2 regions of the Plantactinospora sp. BC1 genome follow, and region 2 is predicted to be linked to the other one. Evidence: predicted binding sites of a transcription regulator. Region 2 holds the regulator's gene; the other holds the start of a gene.

Region 1 (7,220 bases), 3.7 Mb from region 2:
CTGGCGCTCCGCCCCGAGGTGCGGATCGTCGACTTCACCGGCTCCACCGAGTACGGCGACTGGCTGGAGGCGAACGCCCGGCAGGCGGCCGTCTACACCGAGAAGGCCGGCGTCAACGCGATCGTGGTCGACTCGACCGACGACTTCGCCGGGATGTGCCGCAACATCGGCTTCTCGCTGGTCCTCTACAGCGGACAGATGTGCACCACCCCGCAGAACATCCTGGTGCCCCGGGACGGGATCGAGACCGACCAGGGGCACAAGAGCGTCGACGAGGTCGCCGCCGGCATCGCCGGGGTGGTCGGCAAGCTCACCGGCGACCCGGCCCGGGCCGTCGAGCTGACCGGGGCCATCGTCAACGACGGGGTACTGGCCCGGCTCGACGAGGTCGCCGGGATCGGCGAGCCGGTGTTGCCGTCCCGCCCGGTCGAGCACCCCAACTATCCGGGTGCGGTGGTGCGTACGCCGCTGATCGCGAAGCTCGGCGCCGACGACGCCGGCACGTACGGGCGGGAGTGGTTCGGGCCGATCTCGTTCGTGATCGCCACCGACTCCACCCCGCACAGCCTGGCGATCCTGCGGCAGACCGTCGGCGAGCGGGGCGCGCTGACCGCCTCGGTCTACTCCACCGACTCCGCCGTGCTGGACGCGGCCGAGACCGCGGCGATCGAGACCGGCGTGCACCTCTCCTGCAACCTCACCGGTGGCGTCTTCGTCAACCAGTCGGCGGCGTTCTCGGACTTCCACGGCAGCGGCGCCAACCCGGCGGCGAACGCCGCGTTGACCGACGGCGCCTACGTCGCCAACCGGTTCCGGGTGGTGCAGGCCCGCCGGCACAGCTGACCGGTGCGCGGAGGGGTTCCCGCCGTCCCGGTGGGCCCCCTCCGCCGTCAGGCGGTTTGGTGGCTCGCGCCGTCAGGCGGTCCGGCGCATCTGTAGTTCGCGCAGCGTCGGGATGGTCGGGTGCGCCACCCGTACCCCCGTGTCGACGAAGCCCAGCCGCTGGTACGCGCGTACCGCCCGGTCGTTGCCGACCACCACCTCCAGCAGCAGCTCCGGCCGGCCGGCCGCCCTCGACCAGTCGGCCACCGCCTCGACCAGGGCGGCCAGCAGGCCGCTGCCCCGCCAGGCCGGGGTGAGGTAGACGGCGAAGACCACGGTGAGGCCCGGCTGACCGGGGGCGGCCTGCCCACCGGCGTGCCCGACGACCCGACCGTCGACCTCGGCGACGAAGGCCGCCGTCCGGTGCCCGGTCGACATCCCGGCGATCCGGGCCGCGTACTCGAAGTGCGGCCGGGCCGCCGCGTCGGCGAGCGTCTCCAGGAAGGCCAGTGGCGAGTCCGCGAGCATCTCCAGGCGGATCGCCCGGACCCGGGCGGCGTCACCGGGGCGTACCCGGCGGACCGGTGGGACGTCGACGGCTGGCCGGAGACCGTAATCGGTCGTCCGGGCGGCCCGGTCCGGCGCGGTCGCCCCGGGGCGGTCGGTGGGGTGCTCGGAGCGCGGCCCGGTGGTGGTCTGCGGGATGGAAGCCGGCACGCCGGCCATCGTCGCACGCCGTACGGGGAGCAGTTTCGGCGGGTGACGGGGCCGCCGCCGGGTTCGGTGCGGGCGGGTTGACCTGGGCAGCGATGGTCGCCAATGGCTGAGAGACGGGAAAACGACCGTCCGGTTGCCCGCCCGGTGACCGTTTTGGCCTAGTGCGCTGCCACCCGACCTTGGTGTACGGTGCGGGTTCGGCCGCTCGATTCGTTGGATCCCGTTCAATTGCATGATCCATTCGGGGAAAGCGACTCGGCGGCCCCGGCAGGCATACGGCGTCGCCGGAGCTCGGGCAGCTCCGACGCGACCGAAGTAAGGAAGTGCACCGTGGCGCAGGGCACCGTGAAGTGGTTCAACAGCGAAAAGGGCTACGGCTTCATCGCGGTCGATGGTGGGCAGGACGTCTTCGTCCACTTCTCCGCGATCGAGATGGACGGCTACAAGGCGCTTGACGACGGTCAGCGCGTCGAGTTCGAGATCGCCCAGGGTCAGAAGGGCCCGCAGGCGGAAAAGGTCCGGGTCATCGCCTGAGCTGCCGGGCCGTCGGCCCGCCGCTCCTCGGGTTCGTCCCCGTTCCGCACCACCCGGTCGCCGCCCCGCCGTGGCCGGGACCGTTTCCGGCCCGTTCCGGACCCCCACCGTTCGACGCCGCTATCGGTGATCGCGGTCTGCGGCCCGGCGGGTCCCCGTGTCGAGTACCCGTGCGTGTTCGGCCTTTTCGGGTGCCGATCGGATCGGGGTGCCGACGGTCGAGTAGCCGGGCCGGTCACCCGGCTCCGGGTGCCCATGTGTGGCGCCCGGTCGCGCCCTCGTCGCTTTCTCCCGGAGGATCTTCCGGGGTTGCCGAGACGAATCGTCACCCCGGCGGTGTGCGGTCGGGAACCGGTCCCGGGTCCGCGGTCCGGAACGCGACGGTGTCCCGATCGGGGCGACTCGACCGCGCCCTGCGAGACTTTTCCCGATTGCGAGAACGCGCAATTCGGTGCCGGTGGACGGCGGGCTGGCGCGGGTCTGTTGCCGGGGAAGGTGTAGCGGCTGATCGGCCCGTGCCGACCGGCGGGGCGGGACCGCCCGGATTCGTGGGCTGCTCCCGGTGGCGGCCACCTGATGCCGGAACCGGTCGACGTCCCGCCCGTCGAGCACGGGCCGAGCCCGACATCGCTGGTTCGGCTGCCGTTCCGCTCCGGTTCGGGTACCGGCCGCCCGCCGTACTCCGGCCGCGGCCGGACCGGTACCACGGCTCGGTCCGACCCGCACACTCGCTTGCACTCGGCAGGGGAGAGTGCTAAACAAGTGTTTGGCACTCGCACACCGCGAGTGCCAAGGTCGGGGCGGTAGGGCCACGGTCGCGGGCCCGGGAGCGGGTGCGCGGCACATGGCCGGTCGTCGCGGGCTGTCCGGCCCGGCCGGCGGACGTCACTGTCGCACAGCGCGACGGAGCACGGCGGGCACCCCTGCGGGTGCCGGCGAGCCCCGTCCGCCAGTGCCGTAGTGACGTCCGAAGGTGCGTAATCAGGCGGCAGGTCGGGGTCGGCAAGGCTCCGGCGGCCGTGAGTGTCCAGGAGGACAACGCCGTATGGCCAAGATGATCGCGTTCGACGAGGAGGCGCGCCGCGGCCTTGAGCGGGGCATGAACACCCTCGCCGACGCCGTAAAGGTGACGCTGGGCCCGAAGGGCCGCAACGTCGTGCTCGAGAAGAAGTGGGGCGCCCCCACCATCACCAACGATGGTGTGAGCATCGCCAAGGAGATCGAGCTCGAGGACCCGTACGAGAAGATCGGTGCGGAGCTGGTCAAGGAGGTCGCCAAGAAGACCGACGACGTCGCCGGTGACGGCACGACGACGGCGACCGTCCTCGCCCAGGCGCTGGTCCGTGAGGGCCTGCGCAACGTCGCGGCCGGTGCCAACCCGATGGCCCTGAAGCGGGGCATCGAGGCCGCCGTCGCGAACGTCTCGGAGGAGCTGAGCAAGCTCGCCAAGGACGTCGAGACCAAGGAGCAGATCGCCTCCACCGCCTCCATCTCCGCCGGTGACACCAGCGTCGGCGAGATCATCGCCGAGGCGATGGACAAGGTCGGCAAGGAAGGCGTCATCACCGTCGAGGAGAGCAACACCTTCGGGCTCGAGCTTGAGCTGACCGAGGGCATGCGCTTCGACAAGGGCTACATCTCGGGGTACTTCATGACCGACCCCGACCGGATGGAGGCCGTGCTCGACGACCCGTACATCCTGATCGTCAACAGCAAGATCTCGACGGTCAAGGACCTGCTGCCGATCCTCGAGAAGGTCATGCAGTCGGGTAAGCCGCTGGCCATCATCGCCGAGGACGTCGAGGGCGAGGCCCTGGCGACCCTGGTGGTCAACAAGGTCCGGGGCACCTTCAAGTCCGTCGCCGTCAAGGCGCCGGGCTTCGGTGACCGCCGCAAGGCCATGCTGGGCGACATCGCCATCCTGACCGGCGGGCAGCCGATCAGCGAGGAGGTCGGCCTCAAGCTGGACGCCGTCGGCCTCGACATGCTGGGCCGGGCCCGCAAGGTCGTGGTGACCAAGGACGAGACCACCATCGTCGACGGTGCCGGCGACGCCGACCAGATCAACGGTCGGGTCAACCAGATCCGCGCCGAGATCGAGAAGAGCGACTCCGACTACGACCGCGAGAAGCTGCAGGAGCGCCTGGCCAAGCTGGCCGGCGGTGTTGCGGTGATCAAGGTCGGCGCGGCCACCGAGGTCGAGCTGAAGGAGCGCAAGCACCGCATCGAGGACGCGGTGCGCAACGCGAAGGCCGCCGTCGAGGAGGGCATCGTCCCCGGTGGTGGTGTCGCGCTGGTCCAGGCCGGCAAGACCGCCTTCGACAAGCTGGACCTGGCCGGCGACGAGGCGACCGGCGCGCAGATCGTCAAGATCGCGCTGGACGCCCCGCTGCGGCAGATCGCCGTCAACGCCGGCCTCGAGGGCGGCGTCGTGGTCGAGAAGGTCCGCAACCTGGACGCCGGGCACGGCCTCAACGCGGCCAACGGTGAGTACGTCGACCTGCTCCAGGCCGGCATCATCGACCCGGCCAAGGTGACCCGTTCGGCGCTGCAGAACGCGTCGTCGATCGCGGCCCTGTTCCTGACCACCGAGGCTGTGGTGGCGGACAAGCCGGAGAAGACCCCGGCTGCCCCGGCCGCGCCGGGCGGCGGGGACATGGACTTCTGAGTCCAGGCTCCACGTCGTGGGGGCGGGCCGCGTCAGCGGTCCGCCCCTTCGTCATGTCGGCATCCGCCGCTGGTTGCGTCGCTTCTCCGCCTGGCTGAACGGTTCCCGGACGGAGATCGGCGCGTCCACCGGTGCCACTACCTCCTCGGGCGGGATGCCCTCGGCCCCGGCCATTTCCGCCCGCTGGTCGGCGTCTCCGTAGTCGAACCGGGCCGGCGGACCGGGCGCGGAGAGGTCCGCCGTCGGGGCCCAGGCGACCGAGAGATCGTCGACCGGTTCGTCGTCTTCTGCCATGATTCCTCCTCCACTGGAAACGGTAGGAGGCCCGGGCCGGTCACACGGGCAAATGGCACGGTATCGATGTGAACCGCTGCCGGGACCGCCCGCCCCGACCGCCGGCCGTCAGAGCTGCTTGGCGTAGAGGAAGAAGACCCGCTCGATCCGCGCCCCGGCGCTGCCCGCGTAGAACGGCACCGGGCCGACCCAGCCGATCTCGGCCCGCAGGTGCCCGGCCGCCCGCTGGTCGCGCAGGCACCGGCGCAGCAGTACGCCGCCGATCCCCAGGCCCTGGGCGGCCGGCGCCGTACCCATCGGCCCGAACCAGCTCGGCCGGGACGAGCCGTACGCGGCGAAGCCGAGCAACTCCGGCGCCCCGCCGCCGGCCGGCGTACGGACCGCGAGGTGGCAGCCGGCGCCCTGCCGACCGACCGAGTGCAGCACCTCGACGTCCCAACTGCCGCCGAAGGTCGACCGGGCGAACCCGGTCAGCAGCTCCAGGTCGGCCGGCTCGGCCCGGCGTACCGTGACGCCCTGCTCCGCCAGCCGTCGCTCGGCCGCCTCGGTGGAACGCAGCGCCGGAGAGGACTCGGTGGAGAGGTCGGCGGTCATGTTCCAGGCGGTGCCCTCCGGGGCGTAGCCGAGGGCCAGCACGGTGCAGATCGCCGGCGTGTACCGGACGTCGATGCCGGGCCAGACGTAGTGCGGCGGGTTGCCGGCGACGCGTACCCGGGTCGCGCCGAGCCCGCCGAGCGCCTGCTCCAGCCGCGTCACCAGGGCCCGGCCGATGCCCTGCCGTCGCCGGTCCGGGCGCACGGCGACCAGGTCGAGGTGGCCGGCGGTCGGATCCGGACCCCGGTCGGCCATCGAGCCGAGCGCGACCCCGGCGAGCAGGCCCTGCTGCCACGCGGCGACCCCGACGGTCCGGCGTGGCCCGGCGGCGCCCGGCAGCGCGGAGTCGTCCCGGAGCCGGGCCACGATCTCGGCCGCCTCGGCCGAGTCCTCCGGCAGGTCCAGCGCCGCCCGGCAGAGTTCCACCACGGCGGGTAGCTGGTCGTCGGTCAACTCGGTGAAGGACGGCTCGGCGCTCACAGCCGCAGACCCTAACCGAGCCCGGCCGAACCGACGCGGCCCGGCTCGGCGGACACGGCCCGGGCGCCGGCTACCGGCCGGACCGGCCGAGTTCCCGGGCGGCCTCGACCGCCGCGAACGCGTCGACCAGGCCGGCGCCGGTGACGTTCCGCTCCGAGCCGCACATGTCGGTGCTCAGCCCCGACGGGTCGGTCGGGTCGGCCGGTCCGGCGGTGTCGAGCAGGATCCGTCGGGTCGTCTCCAGGTCGCCGACCAGCGCCGGATTGGCCGACCACATCAACGCCACCACCCCGGCCAGGTGCGGCGCCGCCATCGAGGTGCCGCTGAGCACGCCGTACCCGCCGCCGGGCAGCGCCGAGAGCACGTCGGCGCCGGGCGCGACCAGGTCCGGTTTGGGTACCCCGCCCGGTGCCGGGCCACGGCTGGAGAAGGAGGTGATCCGGCGCTGCCGGTCCACGGCACCGACGGTGAAGACGTCCGGGTACGGGGCGGGCGGGTCGTCGACCGATCCGCAGAACGAACCGGTGTTGCCGGCGGCGGCGACGAAGAAGATCCCGGCCGCCGCCAGCGCCGAGGTGGCCGGCTGGAGCGTCTCCGGGGCGCAGCCCTCGATCTCGGGGCAGCCCCACGAGTTGCTGAGCACCTGGGGTGCCCGATCCGGGCGCCCCTGGGTGAACGGGTCGGCACCGGGCGGGAACGGCGCCATCATGAACTGGAGACAGTCGAGGTAGCGCGCCGGGTTGCCCAGGTTCCGGTCCAGGTTCACGCAGCCGACCCACTGCGCTCCGGGCGCCACCCCGACCCGCTCGTCGCCGACGGCGGTGGCCAGGGTGTGCGTGCCGTGGCCGCCCAGGTCGGTGGGGGAGCGGGAGTCGTTCCACGGGTCGTGCCAGGAGTCGTCGCCGCTCCGGAAGCCGGCGGAGAGCGCCGGGTGCCGGCCGTCCACGCCGGAGTCCGAACCACCCACCACGATCCCCGAGCCGTCCACGCCGAGCTGCGACCAGACCCGGTCCGCGCCGATCAGGCCGAGGTTCCAGCTCGGTACGGCCGGCGCCGGCTCGTCGCCACGCCTCGGTGACCCGCCGGCCGGCAGCGGGCGCAACCGCTGGCT
Region 2 (7,220 bases):
GGCCGTACCCGAGATCGGGCTCGGCTCGCTGGTCATGTCCGACGGCCCGATCGGGATACGCGGCGTTCGCTGGGCCCCGGACAACCCGTCGATCGCCCTGCCCAGCCCGACCGCGCTGGCCGCCACCTGGGATCCTGCGCTGGCCCGGCAGGCGGGCCGGGTGCTCGGGGCCGAATGCCGGCGCAACGGCATCCACCTGCTCCTCGCCCCCACCGTCAACCTGCACCGCAGCCCGCTCGGCGGCCGGCACTTCGAGTGCTATTCGGAGGATCCGCTGCTCAGTGCCGAGATCGGCGTCGGTTACGTCACCGGCGTACAGGACCTCGGCGTCGGGGCCACGGTCAAGCACCTGGTCGCCAACGACTCGGAGACGGACCGGATGACCGTGGACGTCCGGGTCTCCGAACGGGCACTCCGGGAGCTCTACCTCGCCCCGTTCGAACGGATCGTCGCCGCCGGGGTCTGGGCGGTGATGGCGGCGTACAACGGGGTCAACGGGCACACCATGACCGAGCACGCCGGCCTGCTCCGGGACCTGCTCAAGCGGGAGTGGGGCTTCGACGGGATCGTGGTCTCGGACTGGACGGCGGCGAGGAGCACCGAGGCGTCCGCGAACGCCGGCCTCGACGTGGTGATGCCGGCCGCCGGGGACCCGTGGGGCGCCGCGCTGGTCGCCGCCGTCCGAGCCGGCACGGTCGCCGAGACGGAGGTGGACGACAAGGTACGCCGGGTGCTCCGGCTCGCCGGCCGGGTCGGGCTGCTCGACGGCGTACCCCCGGCGGTGGCCCCCGCCGACCGGCCGCGCCCGCCGGACGGCGCCGCCCTGGCGCACGCGGTCGCGGTCCGCTCCTTCGTGCTGGCCCGCAACGACGGCGACCTGCTGCCGCTCGATCCGGGCGAGCTGCGCCGGGTCGCGGTGCTCGGCGCGCTCGCCGACGACGCGCGGATCCAGGGCGGCGGCAGTGCGCTGGTCGTGCCGCCGCACGCCATCTCCCCGCTCGCCGGGCTGACCGCCGCGCTGCCCGAGGCCGACCTCGACCACGCGGTCGGCGCCGACCCCCGGCTCCGGCTGCCGGCGGCCGGCGGGGTGGCCTGGACGCCGATCACCGCGACGCTGCGCGACGCCGACGGCCGGGAGCGCTACCGGACGGAGCTGGACCGGGCGACGGTGCGCTGGATGGGTGAGCTGCCCGACGGGCTGCCGCCGGAGGAGCTGGCCAGCATCGAACTCACCGCCGTGCACACGCCGCTGCGCAGCGGCACCGCCCGGCTCGCCGTCGAGGGCTTCGGGGTCCTCACCCTCACCGTGGACGGCACGGAACTCTTCGACGGCCCGCTCTACGAGCCGTCGGAGGAGCCCGGCACCGTCTTCCGGGCCACCGTGGAGCGCCGGTTCGAGATCGCCGTACGGGCCGGTGAGCCGGTCGAGGTACGGCTCACCCGCCGGATGGTCGACGGCGAGCACCCGGGCTTCGTCTCCGTCACCCTCGGACACGCCGAGCCCGCGGTCGCCCCGGACGACGCCCTGCTCGACGAGGCGGTCCGGATCGCCGCCGACGCCGACGTGGCGGTGGTGGTGGTCGGCACCACCGAGGAGGTCGAGTCGGAGGGGTTCGACCGGAGCACGCTCACGCTGCCCGGCCGGCAGGACGAGCTGGTCCGGCGGGTCGCGGCGGCCAATCCCCGGACGGTGGTGGTGGTCAACGCCGGCTCCCCGGTGCTGATGCCCTGGGCCGACGAGGTGGCGGCGATCCTGCTCACCTGGTTTCCCGGGCAGGAGGCCGGGGCGGCGCTCGCCGACGTGCTGCTCGGCCGGGCGGAACCGGGCGGACGGCTCCCCACCACCTGGCCACGCCGCCCGGAGGACTGCCCGGCGCTTTCCACCACCCCGGTCGACGGGGTGCTCGACTACACCGACGGGATCTTCGTCGGCTACCGGGGCTGGCGGGCCGCACCGCTCTTCCCGTTCGGGCACGGCCTCGGCTACACCGACTGGGCGTACGAGTCGCTGACCGTCGAGGAGGGGGCGGAGGGGCCGGTCGCGGTGGTCACCGTCCGCAACGCCGGTCGCCGTCCCGGCCGCGAGGTGGTGCAGGTGTACGTCGGCCCGGAGGCCGCCGAGCCGGACCGCCCGGTCCGCTGGCTGGCCGGCTTCGCCGCTGCCGAGGCGGCTCCCGGAGCGGCGGCGACGGTCCGGGTGCCCCTGCCGGCCCGGACCTTCCAGGTCTGGGAGCGGGACGGTTGGCAGACCCGCCCCGGCCGTTACCGGGTCGAGGCGGCGCACAGCATCGCCGACGTTCGCCAGTCCACCACCCTCGACCGCTGACCCACCCCTTCCCGCAAGATTCTTGTAGATCTGTGGTTCGGAGCTGACCACAGATCTACAAGAATCTTGAACTGCGGGTCACCACCGGCCGAGCCGGGTCGACAGTACGGCGAGGGCGGCTACGCCGGCGGTCGAGGTACGCAGCACCTCCGGGCCGAGCCGGACCGGTACGGCACCCGCCGAGGTGAGCGTCGCCAGCTCGGCCGGCGACACGCCTCCCTCGGGACCGACCACCAGCACGATGTCGCCGGAGGGCGGCAGGTCGGCGGTGCCGAGCCGCGCCCGCGCCTCCTCGTGCAGCACGAAACCGGCCGCCGCCTCGGCGACCCGCCGGGCCACCGCCCGGGTCGACTCGTCCGGCGCCTGCGCCGAGCCGGCGACCGTCGGCAGCCAGGCGCGGCGGGCCTGCTTGGCCGCCTCACGGGCGGTCGCCGCCCAGCGGTCCCGGGCCCGGGCGCCCCGGTCGCCGCGCCACTGCGCCACCGAACGCTCCGCCGCCCAGGGCACGATCTCGTCCACCCCGACCTCGGTCATCGCCTGCACGGCCAGCTCGGCCCGGTCGCCCTTGGCGATGCCCTGCACCACCACCAGCCTCGGGTCGGGCGGGTCGACGTACCGCCGGGAGGTGACCGCGGCGGTCAGGGTGCCCCGTCCGACGGCGGTGACCACGGCGGTCAGGGTGCCGCCGCGTCCGTCGGCGAGCAGCAGCTCCTCGCCGGTACGCAGCCGCTGCACGGTCGCCGCGTGATGCCCCTCCGGACCGTCCAGCGTGACGGAGTCGTCCGGCGGCAACGACTCGACCAGGAACAGCGGCGCGCTCACGGCGAGCAGGTTAGCGGGTCGTCCGGCCGGCACGGCTCGCCGGCCGGACGACGCGCCAATCAGGCGTGACCGTCAGGCGTGGCCGTCAGGCGTGGCCGTCAGGCGTGGCCGTTGAAGGCGTCGCGCATCCGGGAGAAGAAGCCGCCCTGCTTGGTCAGCTCGGCGACCTCCTCGCCCCGGGTCTTGGCGAACTCGCGCAGCATCCGCTCCTGCTCGGCGTCGAGCTTGGTCGGGGTACGCACGTCGAGGTGCACGTAGAGGTCGCCCCGGCCGGTACCGCGCAGGTGTGGCACTCCCCGGGCGCGCAGCCGCAGCGTCGAGCCCGGCTGGGTGCCCGGCTTGACGTCGACCGGCTCCTCGCTGTCCAGCGTCTTGATGGTCAGCCGGGTACCGAGTGCGGCGGCGGTCATCGGCACGGTGACCCGGCAGTGCAGGTCGTCGCCCTTGCGGGAGTAGACGTCGTGCGGCCGCTCGTGGATCTCGACGTAGAGGTCGCCGGCCGTACCGCCGCCGGGGCCGACCTCGCCCTGCTGGGCCAGCCGGATCCGCATGCCGTCCTCGACGCCGGCCGGGATCTTGACGGTCAGCGAGCGACGGGTACGCACCCGGCCGTCCCCGGCGCAGGTCGGGCAGGGGTGCGGGATGACCGTGCCGTACCCCTGGCAGACGGTGCACGGCCGGGACGAGACTACCTGGCCGAGGAAGGTGCGCTGGACCGACTGCACCTCGCCCCGCCCGCCGCACGCCTCGCAGGTCGCCAGGTGGGTGCCGGGCGCCGTGCCGGCCCCCGTGCAGGTGGTGCAGAGCACGGCGGTGTCCACCGCGATCGGCGCCTCGACCCCGAAGGCCGTCTCGTGCAGGTCGAGCTCGAGCCGCAGGATGGCGTCGGCACCCGGCCGGGTACGGGGGCGCGGCCCCCGGGAACCACCCGCCGCACCGAAGAAGGCGTCCATGATGTCCTGGAAGCCGACGAACGGCCCACCGGCACCGCCCGGGCCGGCACCGGGGCCGCCACCGGGAGCCAGCGGGTCGCCACCGAGGTCGACGATCTGCCGCTTCTGGTCGTCCGAGAGGACTTCGTACGCGGCGTTGATGTCCTTGAACTTCTCGTGTGCCTCCGGATCCGGATTAACGTCCGGGTGGTACTGCCGCGCCAACTTGCGGTAGGCGCGCTTGATGTCGTCGTCGGAGGCGTCCCGGCTGACGCCGAGAATCCCGTAGTAGTCCTTGGCCACTGCGTTCCGTGTCCTCATGTCTGTCTCGCGTTACCGTCCGCCGGTCGTCAGGGGTGAGCTTGGTGGTCAGTTCTGCGCCAGCACGTCGCCGACGTAGCGTGCCACGGCCCGCACCGTGGCGATGGTGCCCGGGTAGTCCATCCGAGTGGGCCCCAACACGCCGAGTCCGCCGACGATGGTCGTACCCGGACCGTATCCGGTGCTGACCACCGAGGTGGCCCGCAGATTGTCGATCTCGTTCTCGTCGCCGATGCGCACCTGGAGGGTGTTCGGCTCCACCTCGCCGATCAGCTTGAGCAGAACGACCTCCTCCTCGAGTGCCTCGAGAATCGGTCGCAGTGAACCCTGGAAGTCGAGCAGTCCGCCCCGGGTCAGGTTGGCGGTGCCGGCCATCACGATCCGCTCCTCGTGCCGCTCGACCAGGGTCTCCAGCAGCACCGTGGCGAGCGTGGTCATCGCCGGGCGGAGCCCCGGAGGCACCTCCTCGACCAGCGCCTGGACCAGCGGCGGGGTGTCGGCCAGCTTCTTGCCGACGAGCCGCTCGTTGACCAGCCGGCGCAGGTCCGTCACGTCGTCGGCGCTGATCGGGATGGGCAGCTCGACCAGCCGCTGCTCCACCCGACCGGTGTCGGCGATCATGACCAGCATCAGCCGGGTGGTGGAGATCGGCACCAGTTCCAGGTGCCGGACGGCGGAGCGGGCCAGGCTCGGGTACTGCACCACGGCCACCTGCCGGGTGAGCTGGGCGAGCAGCCGGACCGTACGGTGCACCACGTCGTCGAGGTCCACCGCGCCGACCATGAAACGCTCGATCGCCCGGCGCTCGGCCGGGGTGAGCGGCTTGACCCGGGAGAGCCGGTCCACGAAGAGCCGGTAACCACGGTCGGTGGGCACCCGGCCGGCGCTGGTGTGCGGCTGCCGGATGTAGCCCTCCTCCTCCAGCACGGCCATGTCGTTGCGGACGGTGGCCGGGGAGACCCCGAGTTGGTGCCGCTCGACCAGGGCCTTGCTGCCGACCGGCTCCTGGGTGGCGACGTAGTCCTCCACGATCGCGCGCAGCACGTCGAGCTTGCGGTCGTCGAGACCCATCCTCACCTCCCTGCGACGTCCCGGCCCCGGCTGGGCGAAACGACCGGGGCGACCACGACGGTCGGGCCAGGTCCGCCCTGGCACTCGACTGTAGCGAGTGCCAGTCTACGACCAAGGCGTACCCGGCGCGATGATCGTTTGGAGGGGATATCCGAACCTGGACAACAGGCTTGCCAGCACACCCTACCCCGGTGGACCTAGCAGGTACGGTCGGCCATTGTCCAGATTCGATTCGGGGGGCGGCTGGCGCTGGTTGATCGGGAGTCCTACCGTGACCTCCATGACTGAACCGCCTCGCCCTCCCGGAGAATACGGCGGTCCGCCCCAGGACCCGACCACCCCGATGAATCCGGGCCAATACCCGACACCAGGCGAGGGGTACCCCCCGCCCGCCGCACCGCAGTACGGTGCGCCCGGCACGCCCCCGCCGACCTCGGGCGGCGGGACGTACCCGACCTCGGGCGCGGGGACGTACCCGACCTCCGGTGGCGGGACGTACCCGACGTCAGGTGGCGGGACCTATCCGACCTCCGGTGGCGGTTATCCCCCGCCCGGCGGCGGTTACCCGCCGGCCGGCGGTTACCCACCTCCCGGTGGCGGCTACCCGCCCCCCGGCGGTCAGCCCCCGGGTGGGTACCCGGGCGCCGGCTACCCGCCGCCGGGTGGCTACCCGCCGCCGGGCAACCCGTACGGCGCCCCGGCACCGTCCGGCTACGCCAACAGCGACGAGAAGACCTGGGCCCTGATCGCGCACTTCGGCGGCATCGTGGTCGGCTTCATCGCCTCGCTGGTCGCGCTGCTCGCCAAGGGCAACGAGTCGCCGACCGTACGCGCGCACGCGGTCGAGGCGCTCAACTTCCAGATCACCTGGGGCATCATCTCGATCGTCTCGCTGATCGTCGGGACCTGCACCATCGTGCTGTTCTTCCTGCCGTTGATCGCCTGGGTGATCGTGCTGATCTTCTCGGTCATCGCCGGCATGAAGGCCAACGAGGGCGTGCTGTACCGGTACCCGATGACCATCCGCATGATCAAGTAACGTCCGAACCGTCTCCGCGACGGCCCGCGCCGGCTCCGGCGCGGGCCGTCGCGCCGTCCGGGGTCGAAACGGGTCGGATCAGGGCAGCAGGTCCCGGACCACCGCGTCGGCCAGCAGCCGGCCGCGCAGGGTGAGCACGGCCCGCCCCGCGTCGTACGCCGCCCCGTCCAGCAGACCGGTCCGGCAGGCTCCGGCCGCAGCCGCCCGACCGGCGTCGTCGAGGACCGACAGCGGCAGCCCGGCGGCGAGCCGGAGCCCGAGCAGCACCTCCTCCGTCCGCCGCTCCTCGGCCGAGAGCACCTCCCGGGCCTGCCCCGGGGAGTGCCCCGCCGCCAGCCGGGCCGCGTAACTCGACGGGTGCTTGACGTTCCACCAGCGGACCCCGCCGACGTGGCTGTGCGCGCCGGGGCCGAGGCCCCACCAGTCGCCGCCGGTCCAGTAGAGCAGGTTGTGCCGGCAGGCCGCGGCCGGCGTACGGGCCCAGTTGGAGACCTCGTACCAGGAGAAACCCGCCGCCGAGAGCGCCGCCTCGGCGGCCAGGTAGCGGTCCGCCGCCACGTCGTCGTCCGGGTACGCCAGCTCGCCGCGCCGCATCCGGGCGGCCAGCCGGGTGCCATCCTCGACGATCAGGGCGTACGCGCTGACGTGGTCGACCCCGGCGGCCAGCACCGCCCGAAGCGACGCCGCGAAGTCCTCGGCCCGCTCCCCC

The links. The regulator HrcA, encoded in region 2, represses chaperone genes, less so after heat shock. The targets are predictions, from matches to a motif close to GGTTNGCACNCTCNNNNNGAGNGTGCNAACC.
Region 1: the regulator HrcA is predicted to act here: its motif matches at 2,838-2,868, upstream of groL (chaperonin GroEL).

The regions. Positions count from the first base shown of each region.
Region 1 covers NZ_CP028158.1:2,613,257-2,620,476, forward strand. Annotated here, with positions in the region: gene paaN (phenylacetic acid degradation protein PaaN) at 1-843, shown strand, start outside; gene C6361_RS11060 (GNAT family N-acetyltransferase) at 916-1,362, opposite strand; gene C6361_RS11065 (cold-shock protein) at 1,870-2,073, shown strand; gene groL (chaperonin GroEL) at 3,119-4,741, shown strand; gene C6361_RS11075 (hypothetical protein) at 4,793-5,035, opposite strand; gene C6361_RS11080 (GNAT family N-acetyltransferase) at 5,144-6,109, opposite strand; gene C6361_RS11085 (S8 family serine peptidase) at 6,180-7,220, opposite strand, start outside.
Region 2 covers NZ_CP028158.1:7,206,663-7,213,882, forward strand. Annotated here, with positions in the region: gene C6361_RS31645 (glycoside hydrolase family 3 C-terminal domain-containing protein) at 1-2,326, shown strand, start outside; gene C6361_RS31650 (16S rRNA (uracil(1498)-N(3))-methyltransferase) at 2,405-3,148, opposite strand; gene dnaJ (molecular chaperone DnaJ) at 3,247-4,383, opposite strand; gene hrcA (heat-inducible transcriptional repressor HrcA) at 4,450-5,472, opposite strand; gene C6361_RS31665 (DUF4870 domain-containing protein) at 5,753-6,511, shown strand; gene hemW (radical SAM family heme chaperone HemW) at 6,590-7,220, opposite strand, start outside.